DNA from 4 places in the Blautia liquoris genome. Region 2 is predicted to be linked to each of the others. Evidence: riboswitches for the same ligand, from Rfam matches in the RefSeq annotation. Region 2 holds a riboswitch; each other region holds the start of a gene.
The links. A riboswitch is a leader RNA that binds a small molecule or an ion and turns the genes downstream of it on or off. The one in region 2 is predicted to bind cobalamin.
Positions count from the first base shown of each region.

Region 1: it holds a riboswitch for cobalamin, as region 2 does, so the genes downstream of both, INP51_RS15460 (ABC transporter substrate-binding protein) here and INP51_RS08470 (hypothetical protein) in region 2, are expected to answer to the same signal.
Region 3: it holds a riboswitch for cobalamin, as region 2 does, so the genes downstream of both, INP51_RS03235 (energy-coupling factor ABC transporter permease) here and INP51_RS08470 (hypothetical protein) in region 2, are expected to answer to the same signal.
Region 4: it holds a riboswitch for cobalamin, as region 2 does, so the genes downstream of both, INP51_RS06135 (ABC transporter substrate-binding protein) here and INP51_RS08470 (hypothetical protein) in region 2, are expected to answer to the same signal.

Region 1 is NZ_CP063304.1:3,390,081-3,393,249, reverse strand. Features, by position in the region: gene INP51_RS15465 (FecCD family ABC transporter permease) at 1-728, opposite strand, end outside; gene INP51_RS15460 (ABC transporter substrate-binding protein) at 731-1,714, opposite strand; cobalamin riboswitch at 1,869-2,069, opposite strand; gene INP51_RS15455 (heavy metal translocating P-type ATPase) at 2,096-3,169, opposite strand, start outside.
Region 2 is NZ_CP063304.1:1,844,042-1,847,210, reverse strand. Features, by position in the region: cobalamin riboswitch at 1-56, shown strand, start outside; gene INP51_RS08475 (leucine-rich repeat domain-containing protein) at 310-1,149, shown strand; cobalamin riboswitch at 1,232-1,417, shown strand; gene INP51_RS08470 (hypothetical protein) at 1,564-2,169, shown strand; gene INP51_RS08465 (coiled-coil domain-containing protein) at 2,270-3,169, shown strand, end outside.
Region 3 is NZ_CP063304.1:705,515-708,683, forward strand. Features, by position in the region: gene cbiQ (cobalt ECF transporter T component CbiQ) at 1-255, opposite strand, end outside; gene INP51_RS03230 (energy-coupling factor ABC transporter substrate-binding protein) at 278-601, opposite strand; gene INP51_RS03235 (energy-coupling factor ABC transporter permease) at 606-1,352, opposite strand; cobalamin riboswitch at 1,509-1,714, opposite strand; gene hemA (glutamyl-tRNA reductase) at 1,894-3,120, shown strand; gene INP51_RS03245 (precorrin-2 dehydrogenase/sirohydrochlorin ferrochelatase family protein) at 3,113-3,169, shown strand, end outside.
Region 4 is NZ_CP063304.1:1,358,410-1,361,578, forward strand. Features, by position in the region: gene INP51_RS06130 (molybdopterin molybdotransferase MoeA) at 1-788, opposite strand, end outside; cobalamin riboswitch at 973-1,160, shown strand; gene INP51_RS06135 (ABC transporter substrate-binding protein) at 1,333-2,400, shown strand; gene INP51_RS06140 (FecCD family ABC transporter permease) at 2,451-3,169, shown strand, end outside.

The sequences.
Region 1 (3,169 bases), 1.5 Mb from region 2:
CATTTCATCTTCTGCACGTCAACACCAGATGTCTGAGCCTGCTCATCTCCTAAGGTCATGATATCCATCTGTCTGGAACAGTTCATAGCAATAAGAGTACCTGTCAGTACAAAAGGCAGAATCATCCAGAAATCACGTGGCGTTCTCATGGAGAAGCTCCCCATCTGCCAGAAGACCAGACGCTGCATGTTTTCTTGTGAAACGGACATCAGAATTGTGATCATGGCATTGGCAAACATGGAAAAAGCCATTCCAGTCAGGATAATAGAGTTATTGTGTAGTCCCCTGTCAACCTTTACTGCGACAGCGAGAGAAAGGAAGACGGTGATGATACCTGCTGTCAGCCCGAATACAGGCAGTGTCAGAAACCCAAGAAATGAGAGGTTTAAGACAATCACAAAACTTGCTCCAAGCGCAGCCCCGGAAGAAACTCCCAAGGTAAATGAAGACGCCAGGGGGTTTTGCAGCACAGACTGCATCATGACACCACTTACAGCAAGCCCTCCACCAGAGACAAATGCAAGTAATGCACGTGGGATCCGAGTTTTCAGCAAGATGGAGATTATGGTGTCTTCCACAGGAGCCTGGAACTTTATATGGAATAACTGACCGACAATTACTTTTAAGGTGTCCTGTGGAGCTATAGAAACGCTTCCGATTCCTACAGCAGCAATTAAGGATAAGATGCATAAAAGAATCAGGATGATAAATTTTTTAATATTCTTCATGGTTATTTAAAAGAATCAGGATAAAGTACTTTTGCCATCTGTTCTATGGCAGTTACAACATGTGCGTTTGGCTGTGAGCTTGCATTAGGATCTATGAGAAATACCTGTTTGTTTTTCACCGCATTAATAGCGTCCCAGCCATTGCGATTGAAAATGTCCGACACAGGATCATCCATATAATCGATATTGGTAAAAATGATATCCGGATTTTTATCCAGTACAGATTCCTCAGAGACAGAAACCCAGCCGTCCTGATCTGAAAAGATATTTTTGGCTCCCAGCATTTCTATGATTTCATTCAGATAAGTTCCGTTTCCTATACTCACCAGGTTTGGGGATTCACCGATTTCAAAATAAACTGTTTTAGCCGGTGCATCTTTATCTACTTTATTTTGAAGGTCATTAATTTTTGATTCCATATCTGCTACAAGTTTTTTTGCGCTTTTTTCCGTTTTTGTAACTTGTCCAATAAAAAGAATATCTTTTTTTATATCATCCAGACTGGAAGCGGAAGGGATTGATGTCATCAAAAGACCTAAATCTGTAATGGGCTTAAAGGGATCTTCGCCGCCTGATTTACTCATTCCGGTAGTAAAAATGATATCTGGTTTTAAAGATGAGATACTTTCCACATCTGGGGCCATAATATCGTAAGCCGGCAGGCTCTGATCTACCCCGTCAATGGGAAGAGAGTACTTGTCGACAGCGACAAGCTTGTCCGCTAAACCCAAATCGACGATTGTCTGTGTGATTGCAGGTGCCATCGAGATGATTTTGTCGGAATGTTCTGGTAATACAAAGTCATTTCCCTCACGGTCTTTGATAGTCTTTTCTTCTTTTGCAGTGGAAGCAGACTGACTGGTCTGTGAAGTTGAAGAGCTACGATTGGATCTTGATGCAGCCTCGTTGCCTGCGCAGGCAGAAGTTGTTAATACCATGACTGAAGATAAAAAGACAAGCAGGTATTTTCTGAATTTGTTTTTCATTTGTTGTTTCCTCCTGTTAATGATAAAATCGGTGGTATAAAGCAATATAAAAAACTCCAGCAAAAGCCGGAGTTTCAATATTCAATCAAATTACAAGATAACAATTATGGTGTATGCTGTTGAATTATCATAAACTCCATGACCTGTGAAATTTAATGAAAACAGGCTATTGGCAGGTCTTTCGACTTAGATATCAACACATATACTCGCCTTCCCAAGAGATATAATCCCCCAGTGGCCGTTAAAATCTGAGATATGCTCCATCCATACGGCAGCAGGACTGTTCAGGATTCTCACCCGATTCCCCAAATCCAATAACTATAACTTGTATTACACCATATTTTTATCCGAATGTCAATCATAGCTGAGCGGTTTTAGGCATTATTTTTTATACAAGATCCTTATGGAGTTCAGAACACAGAGGATCGTCACGCCGGTATCCGCAAAGACTGCCATCCACATATTTGCGAATCCAAAAAGTCCGAGGGCCATAACCAGAATTTTCACAGCCAGGGCAAACACCACATTCTGTTTGGAGATGCGGTTGGAAACCCGGGCAATATGAAGAGATTCAGGAATTGCTTCCATGCTTGAGGTCATGAATACGACATCTGCAGCTTCAATCGCAGCATCTGCACCGCTGCCCATAGCAGCACCGACATCGGCGCCTGCGAGAACGGGTGCATCGTTGATCCCGTCTCCGATAAACATAACGGCACCGTTTTCATCGCGAATCTGGGCGAGCTTTGTAACTTTATCCTGGGGAAGCAGCCTTGCATATACTTGTTCAATACCTGTTTCCCCCGCAACGGCATTGGCACTGTCTGTCTCATCTCCGGTGAGCATAGCAGTTTTAATTCCGAGATTTTGCAGTGCGGAAACCGCGGATCTGGCGTCGTCCTTGATAGTATCTGAGATCATAAGTCTTCCAATATATATGCCGTCCAGGGCGACAAATACCTCAGTTCCATAGGATGGGGCGTTGAACGGAGTTTTAATATGAAACTGATCCATAAGCTTCTTATTTCCGCAGATAACTTTTCCCTGTGCAAGAACAGCAAGGACCCCGTGTCCGGCGAGTTCCTCCACAGATTTTGGTTCTGTAATCTCAAGACCTTTTTCTTTTGCTGCAGATACGATACTATGAGCAATTGGATGCGTGGATGTTGATTCCGCAGATGCACATAAAGTGAGAAGTTCTTCCGAGGTAATACCCTTTTCAGGCACTGTCTGCTGGAGGATGAAATTTCCCTTGGTAATCGTTCCTGTCTTATCCATCACAACGGTTTTTATATTATTCATCGCCTCGAGGGACACTCCCCCTTTGAATAAGATGCCTTTTTTGGAGCCGGCACCGATCCCTGAGAAAAATGCCAGTGGCACACTTAATACCAGAGCACAGGGACAGCTGATTACCAGAAATGTGAGTGCTGTATAAACCCAGTGGGACCAATT
Region 2 (3,169 bases):
AAGGGGAGAGATGGGATTGCGTAAGCCAGGAGACCTGCTTAAAGCTGTTGCCAATTATTACACGCAATGATAAATGGAGTGGGAAATTGTCGTTCTTTTTGTACCCTTTTTATAAAGAGAAATTTCCTATTTATCATGCGCATACTGCGGCAGCGAAGGTAATCGTTAAGATAGCTCTATTTTCTTGTGATTGAAAGCTGAGGTGCAGTGTGATGCTGCATCTTTTTATTATATTGGAAATCTGGTTTTCCATATAATAAAGCCCCTCTGGGGTGTACATATACTTGTGTTACTGTGGGAGGTGATATATTGGGTGAAAGGGTTTCCGTTTGGAGGAAGGCGGAATCCGGGTATACGTTTACAAAAGCACAGGGAAAAGCAATCGAAAAACAAAAAGAATGGACGGCAGATCCGAATTGTCGTGCGATTGGTGAGGGAGCTTTTCAAAATAACAACAAATTACGGCGGGTCATTTTGCCCGAACATGTGAAAGAGGTGGGTGCCCAAAGCTTTGAAAACACGGCACTTCGGAATGTGGAGATGCAGGGAATCGTGTTCGTCAGGAAGGAAGCGTTTTCCAACTGTACCAGACTTAGCCAGGTGCACATTCCCGGAACAGCCAATTTCATAGGCAAACGGGCATTTGCACAGTGCCGGCGTCTGGAGCAGGTTCAATTTGAGCGGGGAAGTCTCTATCAGGAGATTAAGACGGAGACCTTCGCAGGCTGTTCCCATCTGAATTCCATAGTCCTTCCAGATGGGATTACAAGAATCGAACGGCGGGCATTTTACAAATGTACGGCACTAGAGGAGATGAAGTTTCCGACCGGTCTGAAAGAGATTGGCATGGAAGCGTTCTATCAGACGGCATTAAAAGAGCTGATACTGCCGGAGGGGTTGGTAAGGATTGGGGACAGCGCATTCTTAAAATGCAACCAGCTGGAATACGTGCAGATTCCTGACCATGTAAAAGTGATTGAAAAGTGGGCGTTCCACGGTTGTAACCGGCTGAAAGTTCTGGAGATTCCAGGAGATCCGGTAGAAATTGGACCTTGGGTCATCAATAAGGCAGCCAGAATCCGTTGCAGGAAGGGTGGAAAAGTAGACGGTTATTGCCGGAAATCCGGATTTCAGGTAGAATACCTATAGAAGAGAGGAGGGAAAGAAATAATATGTTAAATATTGACAAACCAGATATATAAGATTATACTATAGTTATAAAAGAAAACTGAATATTGAGAAATTTTTGTGGTCAGAGCATACGCTCTGTTTAAAGGAATCCGGTGAGAATCCGGAACAGTTATCCCTGCTGTATGGGGGACGAAAGAAAGCAAGATGCCACTGGAGGATATCCGGGAAGGTGCTTTTGAGTAGGAGGAACCCAAGTCAGAATACGAACACAAAATTCCCAGATGCTACGTCCATAGGCAGAATGGAGGTGTATTTTTTGTACACTCCGATAAGTATTATCGATTATAGTGGGACAGGCGCCGTCCCAGTATGATAGGAACTTTTACGTTAGTAATACTTAACCCGCTTGGAAAAGCGGAGAAAGGAGTAACAATGAGGTTAAAGAATTTAGTTAAGAGGATGGTTGGAGTTGTTCTGGCAATGGTGATGGTATTCTCCATGAGCATGAGTGTGTTCGCGGCACCCAGTGGTACGGTGGATGTAACCATTATAAACAAAGGTAGTACAGTAGCTGAACAAACGGTATCAATCAGCGCTATTCAGGCTGAAGTAGGAACTGACGGACACTATTACACCACAACACCATACACGGATTATGACACAGAGGGGGTCAAGGTTCCGACAGTGGCAGATGCCTTGATTAAGGCATACGCAATGGAAAATAGTTTGAATGCTTTGACTCTCGCAACCTATACTCCCGGTGGTTCATCCACATCGTATGCTATAAGCTATGACTGGGATTTACATCCATATGTTGGGAATCCCGGAATATACTTCTTGTACTTTGATTGGGTTACAACAGCTAACGAAAGCTTTGTGGACAATGGTGATGGCACGACGACTTATACAGGTGATACCTGGATTTTAGATGTTGATGGTAATGAGAGCTCATTATATGCAAGCAATATTGACTTGAGTACGGTGAGTGAGGTTGTATTTGAATATAAGCAAGTTTCTTATACATATCCCAACTCATAAACACTACCTGAGAATCACTGCATTGCTAAAGTTTAATATTTTATAAGAAACACATCGGAGAGGCGTTTAATCGTCTCTCCGATTTTAAAGGAGAAGAGATATGAAAAAAATCAGACAAATTGTGGCGTATTTATGCGCACTTATTTTAATTGCGTCTTCCCTTGTCCCGGCTCAGACGGTGAGTGCTGCCCCGGAGCAGGCCGGAGTAAAGGGCACTTCAACAGATATTGAAGAATTATCCGTTGGTATGGGGAGTTGGTCAAATGTATTCGATCAGAATCTGAATATGTATTCGGCGGAGCAGATTGCGGATAATCTTTTTTATATATGTATGCCGAATCAGGGTACTAACGGTGTAAGATTCACCGGTGTGTTAAGTTCTTCCAGCGCTGAATTAACGGTTACAGATATTGCTGATCCAGCTAATGAGAGGGGGAGAAATACGGCGGTTGAGTATGACTATGGATACAGGCCGATAGAAAATGGAGCGATGGTCGGAAAAAGAATTGAACCAGAGGATGTGGAAGGAAAACGTCCGTTCCATACACTGGAAATGATTCCGCCGGCAGGAGATGGCAAAGCTATGATGTACCTTCCCCTTGGAAGCGGTTGCTATCGGTTGACGGTTACGGATGGCGAACAGATCAAAGATTATTATGTGATTCTGAGTCTTAGAGCTAAAACCAAATCCAGTGTACCCTATGCAAATATGCCAGATGAAATTAGGCTATTGGATAAAGATTACAAAGAATTGGATGAAACATATCAGTATGCTAAAGGCATAACAGACTGGTATAACACGTCTGTTACATGGGGATTCTGTGGATGGCCTGAGAAAGCCATTATTCCGGACAAAATTCCGTCTGTCAGACTGAAGCTTTCAAGGGAAAACCTCAGTACAAGCGATGCGTATTATGAAAAGCCCAGGACTGAGAAGCCGGATTATTTTTATTATCAAAACAACTATTGTTATAGTGTAAATGGTGGCGAGCTGAAGGAT
Region 3 (3,169 bases), 1.1 Mb from region 2:
GCTGATATTTACAAGGATTGCGATGGTAGACAGGAGAAGAAAGGCCAGAGGAATTCCCATAAGCCTGAGAAACCGGCGCATAAGAACTCCTCCGCGGCAGACACAAAGCCAGGTGTTGACACCGATCACAATGCAGGAGATTAGTGCGGAACGGCTGATGATGCATAAAATAAGTGTGGTGATGCTGTATGCAAGTTTTACCCCCGCGTTGACATATCGAAGTTTTGACTGATAACAAAGTTTATCAATAATCATAGTCTGCCCCTTTCCATGGTAATTACAGATCCTGATCTTCTTTGCCCAGCTTTTTGCGCTCCACAAGACGGCCCATGCAGTATGCGATGATGCCGACACCGATTCCGGTCTGGAGACAGAATAAAAGACTTTCTACTTCACCTGGGAGTTCACCACCGATAATTTTTTCAAGAATCGGCTCAGCCCATGGCTCATAGCTGCTGTCAACTTCTGCCACTACTTCGCTTCCGGCATCATCAGATCCGCCGAACTCGGCGCCTTTTAAAGCAAACAGTGGAACGAATGCGATCAGTATGGCCACAATCAGCAGAATCACTACAAGTTTGGTATTTTTTTTCTCTTTCATCAGATTAAGCCTCCTTCATAAAACCGATGGATTTCAGTTCTTTTTTCGCATATGTTTCCAGGCCGATGATGATCAGGACGGTGATGATTCCTTCGAGGATCGCAAGCGGGACCTGGGTAGGTGCGAAAACAGCCAAAAATTTCACAGCGGATGCCGGGACGCCTCCGGCCTCTGACGGATGAGCCAGTGCCAGCTGGAAAGCTGTAATACAGTATGTAAAGAGATCCCCTAAAGTGGCTGCAAGGAAGATGGAGACCAGCTTATTGACTTTGAGTTTCATGCAAAGCTTATAGATTCCATAAGAGAGGAACGGTCCTGCGATTGCCATGGAGAACGTGTTGGCACCGAGTGTTGTAAGGCCTCCGTGTGCCAGAAGAATTGCCTGGAACACAAGTACGATGATTCCCAGTATGCTGACAGCGGCAGGTCCGAAAAGAATCGCTCCGAGGCCCGTTCCGGTCATGTGAGAGCAGCTTCCGGTTACAGACGGAATCTTCAGTGATGATATCACGAAGATGAAAGCTCCGGCCATTGCCAGAATTGTAAGGGCACGCCGATTGGTATTCAGCGTATTTTTGATGGAAAAAAATCCTGCAACAAAGAAAGGAATACAGATAACCCCCCATACAATACAATAGACCGGGGGAAGGTATCCTTCCATAATGTGCATCGCATTCGCAGCCGGTATGATACCAAAGCTGATCGCCAGTGCGGCAGCAAGCGCCACAAGTTTCTTTTGTTTCTTGTTCATAATTACTCCTTTCATTTTTACGTATACCCCCCTATTATCTTTTTGTGCATGAAAAAAACGCCTCATCATGCTTCCGTTTTTATATTATGAAGGGCGTACAGACGGCCGGGTATACAAAAAAGCCGCCTTACGAGATGCCATCACTCGTGACACCGCGTAAATCTCATACAAAAGGCAGGTCTTCTGGCTTAAGTCATATCATCTGTCTCCTTCCCGGTTACCCAGTGGATCTATTGACAGGATACTTTGCGCATGAGCGCAAAGGACTATCACAGCGGCGTGACCGCGGGGGAATCATACCCCTACTTCCCTATTATCCTATGAAAATGAAAAACACAGGCTCCTTTTGCATTCAATTGTAACAAAATTATAAAGCTTATATGAGTAAAAGTCAATGTGAAATATACAAGAGCTCAAAGTTGTGAGCTCCATGTTTGCATGAAAATGCATAAGTAAATTTCGCAAAAGAGAGAAAAGAGAGTTTAGAATTTAAACAAAGTGTGTTATGATAAGTGCTGTAAATACGATGGAGGAATTGAAGATGAGTGTACAAATGGTCGGCATTGATTATCATCGCGCCGATGTGGATATACGAGCTGCTTTTTCATTTACGAAAAAAAATGCCGGTGAGGCCATGAAATATCTGACAGAAAAGTCCGTAGTATCCGGATGCGTGATTATATCTACCTGCAACCGCATGGAGTTGTGGGTTAATACAGCACAAGACGAGTGCATCTCTCTGGCAGATGAATTGTGTGAATTAAAGGGAGTATCAAGAAAAGAGTATGACTGCTATTTTGAACAGCGCAGTGGGGATAACGCAATAAGACACCTCTTTCGTCTGGCCTGTGGCTTGGATTCCATGATCCTTGCAGAAGATCAGATTGTGTCACAGGTGAAAGACGCTCTATCTATTGCGAGAGAAAATTACTGCACAGATAATGTACTCGAGGTGCTTTTCAGGAAAGCAGTGACTGCTGCCAAAAAGGTGAAAAGCAGAGTGACTTTTACCCATGGAAATGCAACAGCAGTAAGTCGTGCGGTGGATATGTTGAAATCTCAGGGATACCATTTTAAGAACAAGCGCTGCATGGTTATCGGAAATGGCGAGATGGGCAGAATTTCGGCCTCGACATTAAGAGAGGAAGGTGCCGCCGTCACGGTTACTGTGCGTCAGTACAGAAGCGGAGTGGTACAGATTCCTGCCGGCTGCAATAGAATTAATTACGGCGAGAGGATGGAACTTTTGCCCCGATGCGATCTGGTGGTGAGCGCTACAGCGAGCCCGAATTACACAATACGAAGGGAACTATTTGATCAGAATGGGAAGATGGATCATCCGATTTATGTCATTGATCTTGCGGTTCCGCGGGACGTTGAGCCAGAAGTGGGAGAGATTGAGAATATTACATTATATGACATCGATGATTTCAAGATTACTGCACAGGATGCAAACCGTGAGGCAATCATTCGGGCAGAGAAGATTCTGGATGAGGAGATGGAAGATTTCTTTAACTGGTATAACTGCAGAGATCTGATTCCAAGAATACAGAAACTGCAGGAAGAGGCAGTCAAAGACCTGAACCTTCGGATCAGCAAAAAAATGCATAAATCATCCCTTGAGGAGATAGAACAACAGCTTCTGCTGGAGCAGATTGATGTCTCTGCAGGAAAAGTTGTGGGTAAGATGATGTTCGGACTTCGTGATCATCTTGAAAATGATTGTTTCCGGGAATGTCTGGACGGACTGGAGAAATTATATGAGTGAGAACAAAGCATTCTTCCCTATGTTTATCGATCTTACGGATAAGAGAATT
Region 4 (3,169 bases), 490 kb from region 2:
TGTGTAAAAAAACTCGACTCTTTCTCTAGAAGATGAACGGTGAAATCTTCATTACCCTTGGATGAACCACCATTTACAATTAAAATATCTGCTGAATCCAATGCAGTAAAAATTGCATTTCTAAGACTGTCATGATTGTCATAACAGATGGGGAGACAGGTTACATCTGCTCCCCATTTAGACATAATCATCTTGATCAGACTTCCGTTTGTTTCTATATTTTTTCCACGTGTCAGAGGAGTTCCAGGTTTGATCAGTTCGCTTCCTGTGGGAAGAAAGACAACTCGTGGACGTGCTTTTACCTCCACAGTGGTGTATCCTCCGGCAAGGAGACTTGTCAGTGAAAGCGGGGTCAGAATATCGCCTTCCTTTACTAGTTCATCGTTCTTTGACATAAAACTTCCGGATGTACGCACACCCTCACCGGGAACAGGTTCTTTTGAAAGATCCAACTTAACTCCACTTTCCGGAAGAAAAGTGACGGCTTCTATTCTTATCACCGTGTCAAATTCATCAGGAAAATCATCTCCGGTATCAGCACGGCAGAAGTCCTGATCTTTAATCCAGACGGAAGTGTCTGGCATTCCATCTGAAAAAGAGGCTGATTTTACTGCTATTCCGTCAAAGGCAGAACTTCTGACAAGAGGAATTTGGTTACCAGATTGATACGATTTGGCACAGATACGTCCCTCAGCCTCGTCGATTGGAATGGTTTCTGTGCCAAGTTGTGGACGCCAGTGTTCGTAGAAATGATGAAGAAGTTTATTACGTGTTGGTAATTTATCCATAGTAAACAGATATCCTTTCTCATTCGAATTTTTTAAAAAGCTACTTTGAATTGAAAAAGCGTTATGTATTTAAAAGTACAACCCTTATTATACAGATTTTTTTTGAAGAATCAAGCTCAATGGAAGATTTTTTTATTTGTTTGACGCCATTGGTTTTAAGTGTTATAATTTTCAAAGTTATAATTGAATATGAAAAAGTTTAGGTTATTTAGTATTAATAGGGAATCAAGTGCAAATCTTGAACAGCCGCCGCTACTGTGAGATGGGGACGGATATTTGGATACCACTGGACATAGATGAAAGGACTGGTCCGGGAAGGTGAATATTCGGCTGAACCAAAGTCAGGAGACCTGCCTTAACTTATAAAACAGATTTCGGTGGAGATTTTTGTGAAGTTTCTGATACATATAGAGATATTGTATAGATATTATATAGATCAGATATTTAATCTGCCTTCAAAGGCAGATTTTTCTATTTTTATGCCTGCTTTTATTATTCATTTATAAGCTATATCTGACAACCAAATTTATTATGGAGGCTTCAAATGAAGAAAAAAGTATCAGCAGTATTGATTATGTGTCTGACTCTTGCACTGGCGCTTAGTGCATGTGGTAAGACTACATCGACAACATCTAAAAGCAAAAGCACATCAGCACCCACTGAAATTTCGGCAAGTTCAAAACCAGACGCTTCTCAGGCAACATCAGAAAACGTTACCACTTATCCACTTACAATTGAAAATTATGATGGTGATGGAAACAAGGCAGAACAGATATTTGAAAAAGCTCCCGAGAGGATTGTATCCAATCAGCCGCAGGCGGTTCAGTTATTGCTCGCATTAGGCCTTGATGATAAAATCGTTGGAGCCAGCAAGAGCGTCGGCGATGTAGGAGAAACTTACCGCGACAAATTCAATGCTTTGAATATTATTAGTGACACAGATAGTCCTTCCAAGGAGGTTGTTATTGCTCAGAAGCCAGATATTATCATTGGATGGGGTTCTACATTCAATGAAAAGGCACTTGGAAACATCAGCGAGTGGAATGATAAGGGAATTAATACATATATCATGGACAATACTGCATCTGATGAAAACAATCGTACAGTTGAAAGAATTTATACAGATATAGAAAAACTGGGAAAGATTTTCGATGTGCAGGAAAGGGCTTCTGAGATGATTGATGATATGAAACAGAAGCAGGAATCCATCGAAAAGAAAACATCCACACTTTCAGATGATGAAAAAGTTAAGGTGCTGACCGTTCAAATTGTAAAGGAGAATGAGTTCTTTGGACGTGCAAAAAAAGATCTTACAACTGATCTTATCACAAAAGCCGGTGGAATCTCGCTGGATGAGACATTTGGCTCTCAAAGTGTCGAAAATCTGATCAATCTAAATCCGGATGTTATCCTGATCATTAATAGGACAGACTCTACAGCTGACGATAAAATCAAGGCTTTGAAAGAGAATCCCTCTCTGGAAAAGGTGAATGCAATAAAAGATGATCGCTTTGTATCGGTAGATTATGTAGATTTCTATGGTGGAAACTATGAGACAACGGATACTGTCACAGACATGGCGAAAGCATTCTACCCGGACCTTTTTAAATAGTCCGGAGGAGAAACTTATGGATGACATGAGGAAATAACTGAGGTGTGATTTTGAAAAAGAAGAAAAACTTCCCATTAAGTATCGTTTTGATTGTCATGTCTGTTCTATTGATTCTTTCATTGATTTCAGCTATTACATTTGGGCCGGTGCCAATTAAGACTATGGATGTGGCAAAAGTGATTTGTTATAAAATTTTTGGGATTCAGACAGCGCAAGCCAGTGAACTTTTAAATGGTCCGACGATGGAGATTATCTGGAATATCAGGCTTCCCAGAGTGCTTATGGCAGTCGTAGTGGGAGCAGGACTTTCACTGTCTGGTGTTGTCATGCAGGCCGTTGTGAGAAATCCACTTGCGAATCCATACGTTCTTGGAATATCTTCTGGTGCGTCACTTGGTGCAACAGCAGGGATTCTTCTGGGGATGTTTTCCTGGTTTGGGGCACTTGGGATTTCTGTTGGAGCGTTTGCAGGAGCCCTTTTGACTTCAATGTTTGTCTTTGCTATTGCGTTTTCGGGAAAAGGACGCGGAAATACGATTAAACTTCTTTTGGCTGGCATGGCGGTCAATGCAATCTGTTCCGCTTTTACAAACTTTATCATTTATATTGCAAAAGACGCGGAGGGAATTCGATCAGTTTCTTTTTGGACCATGGGGGGACTTACCAGTTCCTCCTGGAACCTGCTGCCAATACTATTCGTTGTGACAACTGTGATGATAGTGTTCTTTCTGACACAGTTTCGTGTGTTAAATGTACTTCTGGTAGGAGA